Regions from separate parts of the Micromonospora sp. NPDC049102 genome, predicted to be linked through region 2. Evidence: riboswitches for the same ligand, from Rfam matches in the RefSeq annotation. Region 2 holds a riboswitch; the other holds the start of a gene.

Evidence for each region. Region 2 has a riboswitch for cobalamin ahead of ACGFH9_RS06395 (CbtB domain-containing protein). Riboswitches for the same ligand answer to the same signal wherever they lie in the genome.
Region 1: another riboswitch for cobalamin. It lies ahead of cobN (cobaltochelatase subunit CobN); the one in region 2 lies ahead of ACGFH9_RS06395 (CbtB domain-containing protein).

What each region holds. Positions count from the first base shown of each region.
Region 1 is NZ_JBICTE010000009.1:94,512-100,019, reverse strand. Features, by position in the region: gene cobN (cobaltochelatase subunit CobN) at 1-2,639, opposite strand, end outside; cobalamin riboswitch at 2,922-3,051, opposite strand; gene ACGFH9_RS12350 (hypothetical protein) at 3,363-3,698, opposite strand; gene ACGFH9_RS12345 (RNA polymerase sigma factor) at 3,829-4,404, shown strand; gene ACGFH9_RS12340 (hypothetical protein) at 4,397-5,158, shown strand; gene ACGFH9_RS12335 (hypothetical protein) at 5,232-5,508, shown strand, end outside.
Region 2 is NZ_JBICTE010000004.1:74,389-79,896, forward strand. Features, by position in the region: gene ACGFH9_RS06380 (hypothetical protein) at 1-1,116, shown strand, start outside; gene ACGFH9_RS06385 (histidine phosphatase family protein) at 1,242-1,871, opposite strand; gene ACGFH9_RS06390 (CbtA family protein) at 1,868-2,644, opposite strand; gene ACGFH9_RS06395 (CbtB domain-containing protein) at 2,635-2,838, opposite strand; cobalamin riboswitch at 2,873-3,012, opposite strand; cobalamin riboswitch at 3,167-3,385, shown strand; gene ACGFH9_RS06400 (ribonucleoside-diphosphate reductase subunit alpha) at 3,577-5,508, shown strand, end outside.

The sequences.
Region 1 (5,508 bases), on a different contig from region 2:
GCGCTGGTGCCCCACACGGTCAACCCCACCGAGCGGGGGTACGCGCCGGTGTCGGCGAGGTGCCGGGCCAGCAGCGAGTCGGCCAGGGCCACCCCGACGTCCCAGGCGTTGCGGCTGGGGATGGCCTTCGGGTCGACGGAGTAGAAGTTCCGGCCGGTGGGCAGCACGTTGACCAGGCCCCGGGTGGGCGAGCCGGACGGGCCGGGCGGCACGAACCGGCCGTCCAGCGCGCCGAGGGTGTTGCGCAGCTCGTCGGTGGTGCGCTCCAGTCGGGGCACCAGTTCGGTGCCGGCGAAGCGCAGCACGGCTGCGGCGTGCGGGATCGACTGGCCGGTCACCTCGGCGACGACGGCGTCGGCCGCGTCCACCGCCCAGTCCAGGGTCTCCATGCCGACGACCAGCCGGCGCGCGAGCCCTTCGATGAGGTCGATCGCGTCGGCGGCGGTGCCGGCCGGACCGTCCACCGCCTCGGTCAACGCCGTGGGCAGCGCGATCCGCTGGCCCGGCGTGGCGAGCAGTTCCTGTTCGTCGAGGCCGTACTCGGTGGCGAGAGCCTGCCGCAGGCCGGGCAGTGCCTGGGCGCCACCCCAGATCTGCGGGGCGCGCAGCACGGCGAGGACCAGGTTGACCCGCGGCTCACCGGTGGGCGCGTCGGCGAGGATGTGCAGCCCGTCGCGGATCTGCACGTCCTTGACCTCGCACAGGTAGCCGTCGAGGTGCAGCACGAAGTCGTCGAAGTCGTCCGCGTCGGGCATCGCCTCGGTGTGCAGGTCGTGGTGCAGCTCGGCGGCGCGTACCAGGTCCCAGATCTGCGCCCGCACGGTCGGCACCTTGGCCGGGTCGAGCGCCTGCACGGTGGCGTACTCGTCGAGCAGTTGCTCCAGTTTGGCCAGGTCGCCGTAGGTCTCGGCGCGGGCCATCGGCGGCACCAGGTGGTCGATGACGACGGCGTGTGCACGCCGCTTGGCCTGGGTGCCCTCGCCGGGGTCGTTGACGATGAACGGGTAGACCAGCGGCAGGTCCGCGAGGACGGCGTCGGGCGCGCAGTCGGCGGCCAGGCCGAGGCCCTTGCCGGGCAGCCATTCGAGGGTGCCGTGCTTGCCCAGGTGCACCACGGCGTCCGCGCCGAAGCCGCCGTCCGCGACCGGGACGGCGAGCCAGCGGTACGCGGCCAGGTAGTGATGGCTCGGGGGCAGGTCCGGGTCGTGGTAGATGGCGATCGGGTTCTCCCCGAAACCGCGTGGCGGCTGGATGAGCAGCGCCACGTTTCCGAAGCGCAGCCCGGCCAGCACGATGTCGCCGCCCTCGGTGTACAGCTCGCCGGGCGGCTCGCCCCAGTGCTCCCGCATCCGCTCGCGCAGCTCGGCCGGAACCGCATGGAACCACCGCCGGTACGTCTGCCCCGGTATCCGGGCCTCGGCGGCGGCCAACTGCTCCGGCGTCAGCCATTCGACGTCGTGACCACCGGCGGCGATCAGCGCGTGGATCAGCGCGTCACCGTCGTCGGGCGGCGGCGCGTCGCCCAGGTCGTAGCCCGCCTCGGCGAGCGCGGCGAACAGCCGGACCGCCGAGGCCGGGGTGTCCAGCCCGACCGCGTTGCCGACCCGGGAGTGCTTGGTGGGGTACGAGCTGAGGATCACGGCGATCCGCTTGTCGGCGGTGGGCACGTACCGCAGGCGAGCGTGCCGCACCGCGATCCCGGCCACACGGGCGGCCCGCTCGGGGTCGGCCGCGTACACCGACAGCCCGTCGGCGTCGATCTGCTTGAACGAGAACGGCACGGTGACGATCCGGCCGTCGAACTCCGGGATGGCCACCTGCATCGCCGCGTCCAACGGGGACAGCCCCGCGTCGCTGCCGGCCCACTGCTCGCGGGTACTGGTCAGGCAGAGCGCCTGGATGACCGGAACGTCCAGGGCGGCGAGCGCGCCGACGTCCCAGGCGTCCTCGTCGCCGCCGGAGGACGCGTCGGCGGCGACCGCGCCACCGGCGGCGAGCACGGTGACCAGGAGCGCGTCACAGCGGGCGAACAGCCCGAGCGGACCGGCGCCGCTGGTCAGCCCGCGCAGCGAGCCGCAGAAGATCGGCAGGGGGTTGCCGCCGGCAGCGCGGACCGCGTCGGCCAGCACGTCGACGAACGCGGTGTTGCCGGCGAGGGCGTGTGCCCGGTAGAAGACGATGCCGATGGTGGGCCGGTCCGGGTCGACGGGGTGCTCGCCGTGCACGCCGTAAGCCGGGGTGAGCGCGGGCGGGGCGAACCCCTCGCCGGTGAGCAGGACGGTGTCGGAGAGGAACCGGGCCAGCTGCCCGAGGTTGTCCGGACCGCCCTCGACCAGGTACGCCAGCGCCTGGGCGACGACCCCGGCCGGGACCGTGGAGACCGCCATCAGCTCCGCGTCCGGCAGCGCCTCGCCGCCGAGCACAACGGTGGGCACCCCGCCGGCGAGCACCGCGTCGAGGCCGTCCGGCCACGCCTGCCGACCCCCGAGCAGGCGTACGACGGCGAGGTCGACCCCGTCGAGCAGGGCGGGCACCTCGTCGGCCGCCACGCGGGCGGGGTTGGCGAGCCGGTACTCGGCGTTGCTGGCGCGGGCGGCCAGCAGGTCGGTGTCGGCGGTGGAGAGCAGCAGAATGTGCACGGTACGCTCCGGACGGTGACGTCGACGCGCTCGCGGCAGCGAACGGGCGACGTGGGATGGGCGCGGGGTTCAGCGGGCACCGCGACCCGGTCCGCTCACCGGCGCGCGGCCGGCGGCGACGGGTGGCGTGGCGCGGAACTCAGCGGGAAACGGAGTCGATGCCGATCGCGGCGACGGCACAGCTGCGGTGCGGGGAACGGCAGCAGCCGTCGATGATGGAGACGCCAAGCGTCATCGGGTCCTCCTCGGGTGTCCACGCCCTGGGGTACGTCCCGACGGCCGAAGTATCCTGGCTTCCGGATCGATGCTCTCCCCCGGCCTTCCAACCGCAGACACACGGCCGTGACTCACGAGGGGGGATCGCTCCCCGGTGACAGTGGCGGGACCGCGTCGGATTCGCACCGACTTCCTTCACTGCCGTCAGGCCGCGAATGCTGCCACACCCCCACGCTGCGGGTCAACGCCGCTGCGGCCCGCCCAGCAGGCGCGCGTCGCCGTGCTGCGGCGGTGGACACCGCCGCAGATGCCCCCGCCTCGATGCCCGCCCTGTTGTTCGCCACCCCGCTGCCCGCGTCCCATGCCCGACATCCTTTGCTCTGCTTCCCCACAGGCAACGCGGACGGGGTCGCACTGGCGCCTCTGGTGAAGCAGAGCAAAGGATGCGCAGAGCCCCCTGGCCCGCGTCGGCGGCAGGACAGGGGTGGGCTTGCGGCCGGATGTGTCTCAGCGGGCGCGGCGCTCCGGGTGTGCCCGATTCCACACCCGCATCCGCTCGGGATAGCCGGTGCGGGCCGCCTCGTACAGCGGTACCGCGTGCTTGCGGGCGATGTCGCCGGCCGCCCGGGGTGTGCCGGTGCGGCGGCGGATCCACTCGCCGTCGTGGGCGATCGCGACCACTGTGGTGTCGGTGGCGGTCGTCTCCGGCTCCAGGTAGAACTCCACCCCGCGCCGGCTGGCGACGAACGCCTCCAACGCGGCGAGGTCGTCCCGGGTGGCCTCGCGGTCCAGCTTCGTCGGGGTCGCCTCGGCGCTTCGTGACCGCCGGTTGAACCAGCCCATGCCCAGCCCCTCTCCTTCGACTCCACCTCCAGTTCAGCACCGATTCCTGGCAATACGCTGCACGGCGGGTGGGAAAAATCTGACTCACCGGGTCCCGGGCGGAACCCGACACGCGCGGGCGGTGTCAGCAGTGCGACCCAAACCGGAGGTTCCCCTGGACGACGACGTGCTCGTCACCCGCGCCCGAGCCGGTGACCTGGAGGCGTACGACCTCCTGGTCGCCCGGCACACCGCGTCCGCGTACCGGACGGCGGTGCTGCTCGGCGCGGGACCGGACTCCGAGGACGTCGTCCAGGAGGCGTTCGTGAAGGGGTACCGCAAGCTGTCCCGGTACCGGGGGGAGGCGTCCTTCCGCTCCTGGCTGCTCGCGATCGTCGCCAACGAGACCCGCAACCTGCACCGGTCCCGCTCGCGCCGGGACGGCCTGGTCCTGCGGGCGGCGGCGGCCCACTCGCCCGCGATCGCCGGGGACGACGCGGTCGGCGCGGTCCTCGCCGGTGAGCGCCGCGCCCAGCTGGTGGCGGCCCTGCGCCAACTGCCGGAACGGGACCGCGAGGTGATCGTCTGTCGGTTCCTCCTCGACCTCGGCGAGCAGGAGACGGGCGTCATGCTGGGTTGGCCCCGGGGAACGGTGAAGTCGCGGACCTCGCGGGCGCTGGCGAAACTGCGCGCCCTGCTCGTCGACGAGGAGGCGCACCATGGATGACCTCGGCCGGGACGCCGGCGACCTCGACGCGGAGCTGCGCGGCCTCGAAGCCGAGTTGCACGACCTCGGCGCCTGGCTGGCGGCGCCGGACGCGCCGGACGTGACCGCACGCGTACACGACCGTCTCGTCCGTGACGTACGCGGACGGCGTCGGTGGCGGTCCCTCGCCGCGGCGACGCTCGTGGCCCTGCTGGTCGCGGCGCTGCCGCCGACGCGCGCCGCCGTCGCCGACGCCGTCGGGGAGGTGCTGCGCTTCGCGGGCGTCGAGATCGCCACGTCGCCGACGCCGTCGTCGCCCGGCGGCGAGCCGTCACCCCTGCCGTCGCTGCGGACGGTGGGCCTCGACGAGGCGCGACGGGCGGTGCGCTTCCCGATCCGTGTGCCGTCCGCGCTCGGTCCGCCGGATCGGGTGTCGATCGCCGATCCCGACGGCACTGGCGCGTACCGGGTGGCGACGGTGCTCTACGACGGTGGTTCGCTGCGCCTCGACGCGTTCGACGGTCGCCTCGACCTCGCGTTCCACAAACGGACCAGCCGTGCGGGAACGGAGTGGACGCAGGTCGACGGCGACTTCGCCATCTGGGTCGACGGTCCCCACGTGCTGTCCTACGTCGACCGGTCGGGCCAGATCCGTCAGGAGGCCGCCCGGCTCGCCGCGCCGACCCTGATCTGGGAGCAGGGCGGGGTGACCTACCGCTTGGAGGGCGCGCGCACGCGAGCCGAGGCGGTGGCGATCGCCGAGTCGCTGCTCTAACTCTCCCGGAACCTGCGCGGCCCGAGCGGTGTCCCCCTGGTACGGGGCACACGTCTCTTCGAGAGGGAGCGCAATGGTCACCTGGGGCAGGTTCCTACTGGGTACGGTCCTCCTGCTGACGGCCTGCACGGCCGCCGGCCGGGCGGAGACGTCGACGAACGCCTCGGTCACGGCGATACCCGCCGACGGCCCGGCCACGACGTCGGCCACCGGCTGCACGGCGCGGGTCGAGACGGGGACGCTGCCCGACTGGGCGGACGCGGGGTTCACCGGTGACGCCCGCGCCCCGCACAGCATCGGCGCGCGGGGCGAGATCGCGGCGGTGCTGTTCGGCGATCCGCTGGCGCAGG
Region 2 (5,508 bases):
CGGGCCGGGGAGGTACGCGACATCGTGGTGCGGTGGCCGACACGGGCGTTGCGGCAGGTGACGCTGATCGACACCCCGGCGCTCACGGCGGTCGACGACCAGGGGCACACGCCGGTGCTGGATCGCGTCCTGGCCGACGCGGACGCGGTGTTGTTCCTGACCCGTGACGGCCGTGACAGCGATCTGCGGGTGGTGGAGTCCGGTCGGGACAGCGCCGTCGCGCAGGCCGCCCCGGTGAATGTGATCATGGTGCTGTCCCGGGCGGACGAGGTCGGCGGTGGCCGGGTCGACGGGTTGCTCACCGCCCGTCAGTTGGCCCGCCGGCACCACCGTGATCCCCGGGTGGGCGCGCTGGCCGTCAACGTGGTGGCGTGCAGCGGGGCTATCGGCCTCGCGGGCCGGTTGCTCAGCGAGTCCGACTTCGTCGCCCTCGCGACGCTGGCCGGGGTGCCCCGCGCCGAGATGGAGGCCCACCTGCTCTCCGCGGACCGCTTCGTCCGTGGCGAGCTTCCGGTACGCCTCGACCCCGAGGTGCGCGCGGGCCTGCTGGAACGGTTCGGCCTCTTCGGTATCCGGCTCGCGACGACCCTGGTACGCGGCGGGTTCGACACCCGGGTGACGATGTCGGCCGAGCTGATCCGGCGCAGTGGGCTCACCGAGCTGCGCGAGTCGATGACCCGCTGTTTCGTCGATCGCCGCGACGCGCTCAAGGCGCGCTCGGCGCTGGCGGCGGTGGAGTCCCTGGTGCGTGACGAGCCGGTCCGGGGCAGCGACGAGTTGGTCGGTGCGATCGAGCAGATCCTGGCGGGCGCGCACGAGTTCCGTGAGTTACGCCTGCTGGTGGCGTTGCGAAATGCGCGTCTCGGTTTCGACGCCGAGTTGGCCGCCGAGGCACAGCGTCTGGTCGGCGGCGACGGGGTCTCCCTGGCGGCCCGGCTCGGTGTCGAGCACGGGGCGACCGCGCAGCGGCTCTGGGAGGTCGCGGCCGACGCCCAGTGGCGGTGGCGGGACCGGGCCGAGGATCCGCTGCTACCGCTGACCCAGCGGCGCGGGGCGGAGGTCGTCGTGCGCAGCTGCGAGGGCATGCTGGCCGAGTTGGCCGCCGGCGGTCGCTGAGCGGTCACGAGTCCAACCGGGACGCTGCGGCGCGCGTTTCCCCGCGATCAACCCATTGACACGACCGTGGTCTCCCGCCGCCGGCGAGGCATGTCGGTTGTGCGGCACATACGTCAGAGTCATATTCATACCTCTGTGGTATGTCGCTCACCGGCTCTGTCGACTGCCGAGGGTGACGGGGGCGCGCTCAGCCGGAGCTGCCATCGTCGGCCGTGGTCGGTGAGCCGGACGATCGCCAGCGGCGCGACGTCGAACTGCCGGTACGTCGCCAGTGGCAGATCCAGGGCGTGCACCAGCGCGACGCGGATCACGAGCGGGTGGGTGACGGCCGTGACCCCTCGACCGACGCCACGCTGGGCGTCCAGCCACCGACCGACGCGCTGGCGCAGCGCCGCGACCGACTCGCCACCGTGCGGTGCCGCGTCCGGGCTGGTCAGCCACTCATGCAGCGCCTCGGGTCGCGTCGCGGCGATGTCCTGAAGGGATCGACCGGCCCACTCCCCGTAGTCGCAGTCGGCAAGCGCCGACTCGACCGCGGGCGTCAGGCCGAGGGCGTACGCGGTCTGCACGGCCGCCGTCGCGGGACTGGACAGGCAGGCAAGGCCGTCGCCGGTCCGCCGGCACGGGTCGACGGGGGACAGGGCGAGGGCGGCGCGCCGGCCGCCCTCGTCCAGGCTGTCGTTCCCGCCGAAACGGGCCTGCCGAAGAGCGACGGTGTGCCCGTGGGCGACCAACCGCAGGCTGGTGGCGCTCACCCGGCCAGTCGTGCCTCGGCGACCGCGCGTTGACGGTGCATCAGAGCGGCGAAGAGCAGGCCGATCCCGGTCCACAGCAGCACCTGGGTGCCGAGGGACGCGAGCCGGAAACTCCACAGCAGCGTCGCGGGGAAGTCGCCGGGGACCTCCTGGAACGACGGCAGCACCACGTAGGAGACGACGGTGACCAGCAGGAAACCGCCGACGGCCGCGCTGGCGCGGAGCCACACCGGCGAGTGCGCGCCGACCGAGCGGTAGCCGAGCGAACCCGACCAGACCGCGACCAGGCCGAGTACCACCATCAACAGGTAGGTGACCGTGCGCTGGTCGATGGTGGACGGGTCGCCGACCGCCGGAGGGTTCGGTGGGTACTTGAGGAACGGCACGATCACCACGCCGAGCAGCGCGCCGCCGGCCAGTAGCAGACCGCCCCGCCCATCGTCGACGGTCCTGCGTCGCCGGCTCAGCAGGACGTACGCGGTGGCCAGCAGGCCGCCCATCGCGGCGCCGAACAGGCCGGTGGCCAGGAACAGGCCGCCGCGCTGGCCGTTCCGGCCGACCAGGGCGTCCTCGTCGTGCTGGTGCCCGTCGGCGGAGGATTCGGCGTGCGTGGCAGCCGCCGCCTCCTCGATGGCGATGGCCGCCTCGACGTGCGGTTCGCCGACGACGTATGCGAACGTTCCGGCGAGCAAACCTGCCACCAGGCCGGCGAGCAGGCCGCGCAGCAGGACCGTGACGAACGAGGGTGCGGTGCCGGTGCCGGTCAGTGGCACGGGACACCGAGCAGGTGCCGACCGTCGTGCATCAACTCGTGCAGGTACATGCCGCTGCGCGAGACGGCTCCCTGGTCGAAGGCGACGAGGTAGGTCAGCAGGGCGAGCGCGGCGACCGTGGCCAGGACCGCCCACAGCAGACGGGTCGGGACAGCGGGGTGCACCAGCGGCTGGCTGGACGTGGAGCTGGACATGCGTGCACGAACCTCCTCGGGGATGACGCGTCCCCATCGCAAGGCTGCGGACGACCGAGCGTCCTGGCTCGCGACCCCCGAGTGGGGACCGCTCACAGTGGCGCGACCGCGCCGGATTCTCACCGGCTTCCCTCGCGTCGCCGCAGATAGTGGATCGACCGTATCGGTGCCGGTTCGGCTCAGTCAAGCCGGCGGCGACGGCCGGACGCGCTGCCGCCCGACGTGCGCTCACCGGTCGACTCGAAGCTATCGACGGTGACCATCACCGTTGACCGCGACACGCCCGGACCCGACATGTGGGGTGTGACAAACGCAGCCGCCCCTATATATGGTGTCGAGCGCAGCTGGTTCGGCCGCTCATCCCGAGTGGTCGAGGCAAGAGGGAACCCGGTGGGAATCCGGGACTGTCCCGCAGCGGTGAGTGGGAACGACCGCCGCCATCAGCACTGGGCCACCAATCGGCCTGGGAAGCGACGGCCAGTAGGAGACCGGCTAGTACCGGTCGTGCCCGCGAGTCCGAAGACCTGCCAGCGCGCCGCGTACCCGACCCCGGGTGTGCGGCGGTCCGAGGCCGCGTGGGACGGCTGACGCCACCTGACCCACGCCGCGCCGGCGTGGCGTCCGACGGTGTCCGTCTCCTCGCGTCCGAGGGCCGTGAGGTCTCGAACTCCCGAGGAGTGAGTGGTGACAGTCACCGAGGTGGTACCGGTCAGCGGCGAAGCCCTGCGGCGGACACCGATGCAGGTCCGCAAACGCGACGGCGGCACCGAGGCCGTCGACGTCAACAGGATCGTCCGGGCGGTCGAGCGGTGGGCCGACGACCTGACCGACGTCGACCCGATGCGGGTCGCCACCCGTACGATCAGCGGCCTCTACGACGGCGCGACGACGGCGGAGCTGGACCGGCTGTCCATCCAGACGGCAGCCGAGATGATCGGTGCGGAACCGCAGTACTCGCGCCTGGCCGCGCGCCTGTTGGCCGGTTATGTCGACAAGGAGGTCCGTCGGCAGGGCATCGCCTCGTTCAGCGCGGCGATCCGGGCCGGCCACGCCGAGGGCCTGATCGGCGACGAGACCGCCGCGTTCGTCAACGCGCACGCCGAGAACTTCGACAACGCCGTCGACGCCGACGGTGACCGCCGGTTCGAGTACTTCGGCCTGCGCACGGTCTACGACCGGTACCTGCTGCGTCACCCCACGTCAAGGCTGGTGCTGGAGACCCCGCAGTACTGGCTGCTGCGGGTGGCCTGCGGCCTGTCGCGTACGCCCGACGAAGCGGTCGACTTCTACCGGCTCATGTCCAGCCTCGCCTATCTGCCCAGCTCACCGACGTTGTTCAACTCCGGCACCCGGCACACGCAGATGTCCTCGTGCTACCTGGTCGACTCGCCGCGCGACGAGCTGGACTCGATCTACGCGCGCTACGCCCAGGTCGCCAACCTGTCCAAGTTCGCCGGTGGCATCGGCATCGCGTACTCCCGGGTCAGGTCCCGCGGCGCGCTGATCCGGGGCACCAACGGGCAGTCCAACGGAATCGTGCCGTGGCTGCGCACACTGGACGCGAGCGTCGCGGCGGTCAACCAGGGCGGCCGACGCAAGGGCGCGGCCTGCGTCTACCTCGAGCCGTGGCACCCGGACATCGAGGAGTTCCTCCAACTACGCGACAACACCGGCGAGGACGCCCGCCGTACCCACAACCTCAACCTGGCCAACTGGATCCCGGACGAGTTCATGCGCCGGGTCGAGGCGGACGAGATGTGGTCGCTGTTCGACCCCGACGAGGTGCCGGAACTGCCGGACCTGTGGGGGAAGCGGTTCGACGCCGCGTACCGGGCGGCCGAGGCGCAGGGCCGCTACGTGCGGCAGCTGCCGGCACGTGAGCTGTACGGGAAGATGATGCGGACCCTGGCCCAGACCGGCAACGGCTGGATGACCTTCAAGGACGCGGCCAACCGGCTGTGCAACCAGACGGCCGAGCCGGGCAACGTCGTGCACCTCTCCAACCTCTGCACCGAGATCATCGAGGTGTCCAGCGACGCCGAGACCGCCGTGTGCAACCTCGGCTCGGTGAACGTCGCCGCCCACCTGAGCGACGACGGCATCGACTGGGAACGGCTGCGCGCCACGGTCCGTACCGCCGTGACGTTCCTCGACCGGGTCATCGACATCAACTACTACCCGACCCCGCAGGCGGCGGCGAGCAACCCCCGCTGGCGTCCGGTCGGGCTCGGGTTGATGGGGTTGCAGGACGTGTTCTTCGCGCTGCGGCTGCCGTTCGACTCGCCGGCCGCGCGGGAGCTGTCCACGCGGATCAGCGAGGAGCTGTACCTCACCGCGCTGGAGACCTCCGCCGACCTGGCCCGCCGGTTCGGGGCACACCCGGCGTTCGCGCAGACCCGGGCCGCGCGGGGGCGCCTGCAACCGGATTTGTGGGGTGTCGAGGGTACGCAGACCTCGCGCTGGGCCGCGCTGCGCCAGGAGGTCCAGGAGTACGGGCTGCGCAACTCGCTGCTGGTGGCGGTCGCGCCGACCGCGACGATCGCCTCGATCGCCGGCTGCTACGAGTGCGTCGAGCCGCAGGTGTCCAACCTCTTCAAGCGCGAGACCCTGTCGGGGGAGTTCCTCCAGGTCAACACCGCTCTGGTGCGCGAGTTGAAGGTCCGTGGTCTG